One region of the Endozoicomonas sp. ALB115 genome, then DNA from elsewhere that is predicted to be linked to it. Evidence: predicted binding sites of a transcription regulator. Region 1 holds the regulator's gene; the other holds the start of a gene.
The links. Region 1 encodes PhoB, which activates phosphate uptake and scavenging genes when phosphate is short. Its sites were predicted from a motif close to TGTCATANNNNTGTCANA; they were not measured.

Region 1 (5,236 bases):
CGCGTGCCAAAGACGAAGAGAAGCGTAAGAAGAAGCAGGAAAGCATTGAAGCCATCAAGCAGATTATGGCCGACCGTGGTGTTTCCATGAATGATCTGGGTGTGGGTAATCTGGAACCGGAAGAGACAGTACAGAAGCGTCGCAGAAACATTCAAAAGTACACTTTTGAATACGAGAACGAAGCGGGTGAGCGCATTAAGTGGGAAGGTGCCACTACTGGCCGTCTGCCACGTGATTTCCAGGCGTACCTGGAGCGTACTGGCAAGAAGCGTCTGGACTGCGCTCTGGAACAGATCGAAGAGTAAGTTTTATTCGCTCTGAATAAAAAAGGGTCTTGCAGACCCTTTTTTATTTTCTATTTTGGCAAATACGGCGTTAATATCATCATTTACCGGAAAGATCGTGTTCAACCGGCCTGCTATACGTTGACGACGTTGGCATGCTTGATTCTCGACAGGGGAAAGTGACATATAAAACGACTGCCTTTTCCCGGATGACTACTGATACTGATACGACCTTCATGCCTTAATAACACATGTTTTACAATCGCCAGTCCAAGACCGGTCCCCCCTGTGGCATGACTGCGGCTCTTATCCACCCGATAAAAACGCTCAGTCAGTCTTGGAATATGAACGGGGTCAATGCCAACACCATTGTCCTGAACCATCAGGTGTCCACCTTCCTGATCCTGCCACCACTTCACCTGCACCTTTCCTCCAGACGGGGTATAGCGGATAGCGTTATAAACCAGGTTAGAAAAGGCACTGCGCAGCTCCACGGCATCACCCGTTAATAAGGCATCATCGTCGCATTCAAGTTGTAACTGGTGCTGATTTTCACCGCTCAATGCTTTGGCGTCGTTAACGATACCGGCAAGCAGAGACTTAAGCGTCACTGACTGACTTATTCTTTCCGGTTCCGTCGCTTCAAGCCGTGAAAGTAACAAAAGATCCTCAATCAGTCGCTGCATTCTGGTTGCCTGCTCCTGCATTTGACCAAGGGCACGATTAAAGATGGGCGGTGTATCCGGATTCATTGCTATACCGTCACTCATGGTCTCCAGGTAACCGGAAATCACGGTTAGAGGTGTTCTCAATTCATGGGAAACATTGGCAACAAAATCGGTTCTCATGATTTCAAGCTGATGCAACCGGCTGACATCCCTGACCAATAGAAGTCGATTGCCCTGCCCATAAACGGTAATGGCTATTTGAAGCTGTCGGCTCTCATGCACCGGTGAATCGATCTTAATGGGCTCTTTGCCGTGGCTATTGTTCATATAGCGGGCAAATTTTGGATTTCTGACCAGGTTTGTCAGGAGCTGTCCCTGGTCATCGGGCATTTGCAGGCCCAGTAACTCTCCGGCGGCACGGTTCCACCACTCAAGGGAACCATTCTGGTCGGCCATGACGATTCCGTCGTTTAATGCTGCCGTTGAATCCTGTATGCGTTCTATCACGCTGGCAAGTCGCTGTTTTGAGCGGTTGTGTTTGCGCTGAATTCTATAAATACCGTCAAAGATCTCACCCCATACGCCTGTGCTTTCCGGGGGATCCAGCTCTTTGTGGGCAGCCTTATCAAGCCATATCAGCAATCGGTGCAGTTGCTGGTGGCTCCAGAGAAGGTAGAATAATGTGGCAAGAAAAAGCCCCAGAAAAATCCGGTCCGCCAGCCAGCCGACCAGCAGCCCGATGGCAAGCATTGACACTATTCGACCAGTAAACCAGGATCGGGCAGAGGTGGTCACAGGCAGTTCCGCAGTTTGTTGAGCTTATGGTGATTGATCCTGACCATCATTCTTATGTCATCAGGTGGTGATGAGGAAAACGTCACTGAAGCCATTTTCATTGAATTCCAGCATTCTACGCTTTAGTGGAAAAACGGTAGCCAGTACCTCTGACGGTTTGAATGTAATTCTCATAGCCACTGCCCAGCGCTTTTCTCAGGCGGCGAATATGGACATCCACCGTTCTCTCTTCAACATACACATTGCCACCCCAGACCTGGTCAAGCAACTGCCCACGGGAATAGGCTCGCTCCTGATGAGTCAGGAAGAACTGCAGCAGCCGGTATTCCGTTGGCCCCATTTCGGCCGGGTTGCCATCAATACTGACCCGGTGGCTGACAGGGTCCAGTTCCAGTCCTTTGACGACGATAGCCGACTGTTCGTCCATTCCATGAGTTCTGCGCAGTACGGCCTTAAGTCGGGCAGCGAGCTCGCGGGGGGAGAAAGGCTTGGTGATGTAATCATCCGCACCGGTTTCCAGCCCCTGGATTTTATGGTCTTCTTCCCCTTTGGCGGTCAACATAATGATCGGAATTTCTGCTGTCAGCTGGTCACGCTTAAGTCGTCTGGCCAGTTCGATACCCGAGATATCCGGTAGCATCCAGTCCAGAAGGATCAAATCGGGTCGGTTATCCACCACCAGTGAGTGCGCCTGCTTTGCATCAGCTGCTTCCAGGCACTGATAACCAGCCATTTCCAGCGCCATAGCGACCATTTCCCTGATGGGTGCTTCATCATCCACAATTAGAATTGTTTTGCCAGACATGAGAATACCCCGGGGTTGAATGAGAGAAGATTGCTTTGGTAACCGTTTATCTTTATGACAGGTATTACAGCGAGGGAATGTTACAGAAAAATGACGTTGAGGAAAATTTGATGGACTTTTTGCGGGTTGTCCAACCCATGAGTTACTGTTTTCCCGTCGTTGAAGTGATAAAGGGGAGGTGAAGGTTGAGCGCTTTCGGCTCAACCTTCAAATTCAGGTGTTTCAGTCAGTCATCACAGAGAACAGACCAGACCGAGAAATATGGCGGCACCAACCCAATGATTAGAAAGAAAGGCTTTGAAACAAGGATCCCTTTCACGGTTGCGGGTTAACCATTGCTGGTGGGTAAAACCTGCGGCGGCGGCAACAAGGCTGACATAGAATGGCCAGGCTAATTCCAGCTGTAAACCCAGCATCAGCAGGGCTATCAGGGTAAACGTCTGAAAACAGGCAATAATCAGATTATCCATTTCGCCAAATAAAATGGCGGTGGACTTAATGCCGATCTGCAGATCATCATCTCGGTCCACCATGGCATACTGGGTATCGTAGGCGACAGTCCATAACAGATTGGCGATAAACAACAGCCATGTCTGAGTGGTCAGTGTGTCGGCCTCGGCGGCAAATGCCATGGGGATGGACCAGCCAAATGCGGCACCCAATACCACTTGCGGCAGATACGTGTGTCGTTTGGCAAAAGGGTAGGCTGAGGCGAGTAGCAGGGCGGCAAAGGAGAGATAGATGGTCAGGGCATTGGTGGTCAACACCAGGAGAAAGGCCACGAAAAACAGGCTGGCGGCGTATATCAGGGCTTCTTTCGGGGTTATCTTTCCGGTCACCAACGGACGTTGCCGGGTTCGTTTTACATGACCATCAAAATGTCGGTCAGCATAGTCATTAACAACACAGCCAGCGCTGCGGGTCAGCACCACCCCAAGAATGAAAACCACCAGATTACCAACAGAGGGTATGCCTTCGGCCGCGAGCCAGAGCGCCCAGAGTGTTGGCCATAGCAGTAGATAAATGCCAATGGGGCGATCAAGGCGAGCCAGTTGAATAAAGTCTTTCCAGCGTGGTACGTGCTGATCCAGCAGCTCTGCACATTTATCAGCGCCTGTTATCGATTGTATAAATTTCATCTGCGCCCTTGGAGTTCTGTGTTTTGGAAATATAGTCAGGGCCTTCCAGCCGACACATGTTTTGCCGATAAAAAAATGAGCACAGGCTGCCATGTGTCCAATATCTATGTAGTCTTGTCGGCCTACCAGAGCAAATTGCTTATAGCGGGAGACTATCATGTTTACAGAAGACTTACGCCCTCTTCAAGAACAACTTTTCAATCACTCCATCTACCAGAAAATTAACAGTGTGGAGACGTTGTCGGCCTTTATGGAAGCTCATGTATTTGCTGTATGGGATTTTATGTCGCTGGCGAAAAGATTGCAGCTTGAGTTTACTTCCATGCAGCTACCCTGGGTGCCAGTTACGGATGCCCCGTCTGCCCGCTTCATTAATGAAATTATTCTCTATGAAGAGACGGATAAGGATCTTCATGGCACGCCCATGAGTCATCTGGAAATGTATCTCGCTGCCATGAATGAAGTATCCGCGGATACCAGCAAAATCGAACAGGTAATTTATAGCATCAAGACAGGGGTTCCCTGGCAGCAGGCCCTGGTGGTTGCTGAGGTACCGGAATACATTCAGGCATTTGTTTCGGATACGCTGAAGATCGCCCAGTATGGTTCGTTACCGGAAGTGGCCAGTTATTTTCTTTTCGGCCGTGAAGATGCCATTCCGCAGATGTTTTCTTCCCTGTTGAATCATTGGGAAATCCCCCCGGCGTCCGTTCCTGCCATGACCTACTACCTTGAGAGACATATTGACCTTGATGGGAATGAGCATGGCCCGGCAGCAGAGAACCTGCTGAAACAGTCTATAAATGGGGACAAAACTGCCGAAGCATCGGCCGTTGCCAAGGCGAAAGAGGCTATTTCAGCACGAATAAGATTTTGGGATGGTCTTGAGAAGCAATTGGACAAAGTTACCGCTGGACAGGGGGCTGTTGACAAAGCAGAGCCTATACTACCCGGTTTTATCTGAGACCTATGTACGGGACAAAACCTGAAGCAGGGTCTGAAATCCAATCTGATCATTTTTTGAACCTTCGTTTTTCAAAACCCTGCGGAGCATGTCTATTCCCAGTCTGAACAGAGCTTTGGCTGGCCGCATATGCTTATTCAGAGGGAGTTCTTTCGCTTCACCATAATGCCAGTGACCAGCAATCAAACACCAGGCAAATGTCAATGCAAGCATGCCCATTAGCTTTTCCATGCGGTCTAGATCCGTCATGTGGGTAGACTTAAGATCAAAGCCTCGACTTTTCAGGCAACCAAACAGCGTTTCTATCGACCAACGCTTAAAGTAGTCCTCAATCATGGTGTCTGGTTTCTGGGTTGCCACGACAATTAAAAGCCCCTTGATTGTGCGCCTTGCAGCAATATACAGATAAATACCTGAGACTTTGCGTTTGCTGTGCCAGGTCACTGTCTGGTCAAGCTTTATGTTCCAAAATAATTGTGCGGCTTTGATATTCTTGCCACAGTTACCCAGTACAGTAGTGCTTTCCTTGATTCGCAGTCGACAGACGATGCCCTGATTGTCCAGCCATTTGAACCAGTCAC
Region 2 (5,236 bases), on a different contig from region 1:
ACCGGACCAGCCCGGTAACAATATCCGAACAGCGGGGGAAGATATTCCGGAAGGCACCCGGGTGTTCACACCGGGCCGGAGAGTTCGCCCTCAGGATATCGGGCTGCTGGCCTCGCTGGGTATTGCCAATGTCACGGTCTACCGGAAAGTCAAAGTTGCGGTATTTTCCACAGGTGATGAATTAAAGCTGCCCGGTGAGCCACTGAAACAGGGTGATATTTACGACAGTAATCGTTTTGTTATCAAAGCCATGCTGAAAAAAATGGCCGTCGACATCATCGACCTTGGCAGAATTCCTGATGATAAAGCGGCGTTAAGAGAAGCCTTTCTGCAAGCCGATCAGGAAGCTGACGCAGTGATCAGCTCCGGAGGCGTTTCTGTCGGCGATGCGGATTACACCAAAGACATTCTTGATGAGCTGGGAGAAACCGGCTTCTGGAAACTGGCCATCAAACCGGGCAAGCCGTTTGCCTTTGGACAGCTCCCGAACAGTGTCTTCTTTGGCCTGCCCGGTAACCCGGTATCGGCTACCGTCACCTTCCAGCAGCTGGCCGCGCCAGCATTACGCCATATGATGCACCAGCAACCGGAACCAAAAGTGGAGCTTACACTGGCGACGGAAACCCCGCTCAGAAAGCGCCCGGGACGCCGGGATTTCCAGAGGGCAAAGCTGGTTTACCGGGAATCCGGTGAACTGCAGGTTATGTCAAGCGGTCATCAGGGGTCTGGAGTTCTCAGCACCATGAGTCATTCTGACTGCTATATCGTACTGGCGGAAGAAGACGGTGATAAACCAGCGGGTGAGCTGGTGAATGTGCAGCTGTTTGATGACCTGCTGAAATAAACCAGTACATGGTTTCAACGAGTTTGACGTGTACAGTCTCCGTTCACCCTGAGCGTCCTTCGGCTCCGCTCAGGATGCACGGACGAAGGGTGCTTGGCACGATCTATCAGAGTCCGGAGTTTCCGCCCTTCGACAGGCTCAGGACGAACGGAGTGCGGGGGCACGACAACCCGTCAAACTCATTGAAACCATGTCCTAGCTGCACTAGCCACTATAAGAATAGCCTGCTCGTTTATTCGCGAGGCTATTCCCATTTCCCTTCTAATTTAAACTAACGTTTATCCTTCACTCGATGACCACCGATGTGGAACTTAATATCGAATATCGGGTCAATTTTTATATGCTTCCGTAAAAGAACTGGTGGAAACGTGGATAACGCCCATTTCAAGGCCCCTCTCTCCAGAGAGTACTACAGACAGGCCGCCAAGGGCTGTATTCATCAACATAACAGCAGTGGCCATCTTCAGCAGCACACCGGAGAGGTTAACACAAGTCCCGGCAGGGGGGCTGACAATATCGGGAGCCATGTACCAGCCAACCGGATGTCCGGATACCTTGGGTTTAGCTTACAGCCAAGCCACGCTTCTGACTGTTACGTCAGGCAAACGCCGCCGGGCCAGAGATTACCTGCCCCCGTCGTAAATACTTCACGCACATTGACCACCCATCCCGCCCATCCAAAACTACCTCCTCCGCCTGCCAGCAAAACGGATCTGCCAGCACCGCCACCAACCGAAACTCTCCATAATCACCCGGAGGCGGAGGTTCGACAGAGTGCATTTACCGTCAGGTCAATTTATCAGCGGGTCATACCTTACAGTGACCGGTATATCCCTGACCAGCGCCTCAGAGCAGAGATTCACAGTGATTTTCTGGCCCTGGAGGACTGGATTCTTAACCCATGGGTCGACGATCAGTTATTGTTTGATGTCAGCCGGACCGGTCAACAATGGAAGCATGATGAAACTCTGGTCAATTGGGCAATGAAAGAAACACTCTGGGCTGAACTTGATGATGGTCCAGTGCATCCGGTCGTCACCGCGAAAATAAACCTTAAATCCAGGGAAGTCGGCAGGCTCAGGGAAACCAGCGATCTGCCGGATGCCGCGTTTGCACAGCTTGAAAAGTGTCGTGAATTACAGCAACTCCAACAGCGTAAAGCCGAGAATTCAGGGCGGTTCGGGAAGGATCTGGAGCTGACACCGCTGGTGGGTAAAGAACTCAGGAAACTGACAGAATCCGAAAGACTGGATAAGCTGTTGCCCCACGCTATTTTGCAGGGGTATACCAGAACTGCACAATGGTGCCTGGAAAACGGGGCAAATATCAAAACAGCGATGACAACGTTGCGCCAGCTGAAATCCCGGTCAGATCCCAATCAGCCCGGCAACATAACAGAACACCTGACCACCACAGCAACCGCCCCATCAATCAACAGGCGATCCCAGGGCATCGGCTCGTTCAGCAACGATATCAATACAACATTGCTGGAGGTTATTGCTGAGACTCATATCGATATGGCCATTCAGGCAGACTGGCTGCTGGCCAATGGGGCAAGCCTGACACCCGAAGCCTCCGCTGCGCTGCTCAACCAGGCTCTGAATACCTCCCTTTACTGCGGGTATCTTGCCAACGCCCGATGGCTGATTGATCAGGGAGCCAATCTGCAAGCCCAGCATCAATTTGAGCAGGCCATGAGCCATTATAATACCCGGGTAGCCCAATGGCTGATGGATAATCACCAGGCCAAACAGAACCCCGGTAAAGCCACCTCGGCATTGCTCAGTTATTTTGATGGCTATCTTTCCCGGGAAGAAGTGGTGGAGCCCATCTACACCCACCAGCCAATAGACTGGTTATTAGAGGTGGGAGGCGCATCCCTTGAGGAATTGCGACCATTTGCGCCACGTATCCTGGAGAGAGCATTGGAGTTCAGTGATCCCTATATCGCAGGATGGCTGTTAAAACACCAGCTCACCACCTTCAAGTCCCAACCGGAAAAACCGCAAGAACTGTTGGATAAAGAGATCGTCAGAGCCAGGGAAAAACCGAAAGAAGACAGAAAATATATGATCGACTTTTTGCAAAAACAGGTCGATCAAGAGAGCGCTTCAGACTGTTAAGTAGTTGGCCAAATGGAATCGTATATTTCTGGCTAAGTGGGCAGTTACTATGCAAGGCACAATGAAGGGAGCATAGCCGTAGCTATGTGACCGGAGTTGTAACGCAGCAGAGTGACTGACCACTTAGTCAGAAAATAGGATTTCATTTGGTTAACTACTTAGCCCCCGAAAAAGAAAATCTGCTGATTGTTTGTGAAGAAGTTGTCATAAAACTGTAATAAAGACTCGATACTTTTAGCATCAACTTTATATGCACCGGGGTGCACTCTCTATGTCTGAAATGACATCTGCTTCTTCACAGGGCGCTGATTTCGAAACCATGACCACGCGACATTACGGTCGTATCTGGCTGCGCGTTGTTCTATGGATTTACGCTCTGCTGGTAGCTGTTAGTGTCATCGGCTCCGGCTTTAAAATGGCGGTGGGTGGTAGTGAAGCCGCAGCACAGCTGTTCAGCTTTGCCAACAATGCCGTTATGGGTCTGCTGGCGGGCACACTGGCGACAGCGCTCGTACAATCTTCCAGTACAGTCACCTCTGTTATTGTCGGCCTGGTCGCTGGCGGCCTGCCGGTTCACCTGGCCATCCCGATGATTATGGGTGCCAACATCGGCACAACCATCACCAACACCATCGTAAGTCTTGGTCATATTCGCTGCCATAAAGAGTTCAAGCAGGCGTTTGCCGCCTCTACCGTTCATGACTTCTTTAACTGGCTGGCGGTTCTCATTCTTCTGCCTCTGGAGCTGTTCACAGGCGTTTTGAGCAAGCTTTCTGTATCGGTAGCCAGCATGCTGGTTGGCGGTCAGAATATGTCAATGAAAGGCCTGAATTTTATTGACCCGTTAACCTCTCCGGCTGAAGACATTGTCAAAGGTTTTGTATCGGTACTGCCGGACAGCACACTGGCAGGTATTGCCATGATTGGTATCGGTATTGTCCTGATCTTTTTCTCGGTGGTTCGTCTGGGCAAGCTGCTCAAAAAGGTCATGGTGGGTAAAGCCAAAGATGCCCTGCACAAGTCCATTGGCCGGGGTCCGATCAGCGGCATTCTGTCCGGTATGACCATGACCGTGATGGTTCAGTCGTCCTCAACCACCACCAGCCTGATGGTTCCAATGGTGGCCAATGGTCTGTTTACTGTACGACAGATGTACCCTTTCACCCTGGGTGCCAATATCGGTACAACCATTACCGCCCTGCTGGCTGCCACGGCAATTACCGGTCCTGCGGCCCTGCCGGCACTGACCATCGCCATGGTGCATTTCTTCTTTAACCTCTGTGCCGTAGTTCTGATTTACGGGATCAAGTGGCTGAGAGAGATCCCGCTGTATATGGCTGACAAACTGTCTGATCTGGCAGCCAGAAACAGAATGTATGCATTTGCCTATCTGTTCATCGCCTTCTTCATTCTGCCAGGTGTCCTTATTTTCCTGACAGCGTGATCGGTAAGATTCCTCCTGCAAAAAAACCTGCTGTGCCTTGGCTGCACAGCAGGTTTTTTTTTGCAGGCTTAACCCCATGAAACAGAACGTGGTGTACGGGTATTAACGCTTTTATGCACCAGCCCGGATATTTCATAAACTGCCCCGAATATCGCGAAGGACTTTGTCGCTCTAAGGGATTTTGTGAAGGAGCGCCGTACCGGGGAGTACGGTCGACTGAGCAAAACTCCCTTAGAGTGGCAAAGGACAAGCGAGATCGGGAGCACGTTTATGAAATATCCGGGCTAGACTACGGGTCGCCTTTTTGGACAAGAACTATTTGACGATGGCCGTCCAGGAAGACGGAGAACAGGACAGCCTCCCGGGGAAACTCCTGTCAAGTTTCAACAAAATAGCAACAGATGGGGATGAAAATGAATATCAACCTGTTTGCCAATGGCACCACTTTTGGCGTGCCCTACAGTGTCCCTCCTGAGAGGTTTACGGAGGGTCAAGGGTGTAGGGAGAAACTGCATGACGGAAGTCGTCTTATTAAATCGATTCCGGTGCCAGACAAAACAGCCTACTTTGCCAATCCGTTTATGCCCAGGCCTTGTGGCGAGGCAAGCCATTCAATTGGAGATTTTGATTTTGAGCGTATGCTCAAAATGGTAGACACAGAAATGATTCACCTCAATCCGGATCTCCGATTTATGCCCGCTGAGATTTTTAGCCGCTGTGAAGCAATCCCCCTGAAAATACTGGCGGACAGGAAGGTTGCTGTCGTGGTTAGTGACAATAAATACCAAACGCTCGGAGAGGTTGGTGAGCAGAACAGGCGTCAAT

Region 2: the regulator PhoB is predicted to act here: its motif matches at 3,170-3,187, upstream of ACO6VE_RS06210 (Na/Pi symporter).

Annotation. Positions count from the first base shown of each region.
Region 1 covers NZ_JBLYZG010000044.1:927-6,162, reverse strand. The annotation lists gene ACO6VE_RS17255 (H-NS family nucleoid-associated regulatory protein) at 1-305, shown strand, start outside; gene phoR (phosphate regulon sensor histidine kinase PhoR) at 419-1,747, opposite strand; gene phoB (phosphate regulon transcriptional regulator PhoB) at 1,863-2,552, opposite strand; gene ubiA (4-hydroxybenzoate octaprenyltransferase) at 2,786-3,691, opposite strand; gene ACO6VE_RS17235 (DUF3050 domain-containing protein) at 3,849-4,655, shown strand; gene ACO6VE_RS17230 (transposase) at 4,659-5,236, opposite strand, start outside.
Region 2 covers NZ_JBLYZG010000009.1:34,646-39,881, forward strand. The annotation lists gene moeA (molybdopterin molybdotransferase MoeA) at 1-844, shown strand, start outside; gene ACO6VE_RS06205 (hypothetical protein) at 1,213-2,967, shown strand; gene ACO6VE_RS06210 (Na/Pi symporter) at 3,239-4,411, shown strand; gene ACO6VE_RS06215 (hypothetical protein) at 4,825-5,236, shown strand, end outside.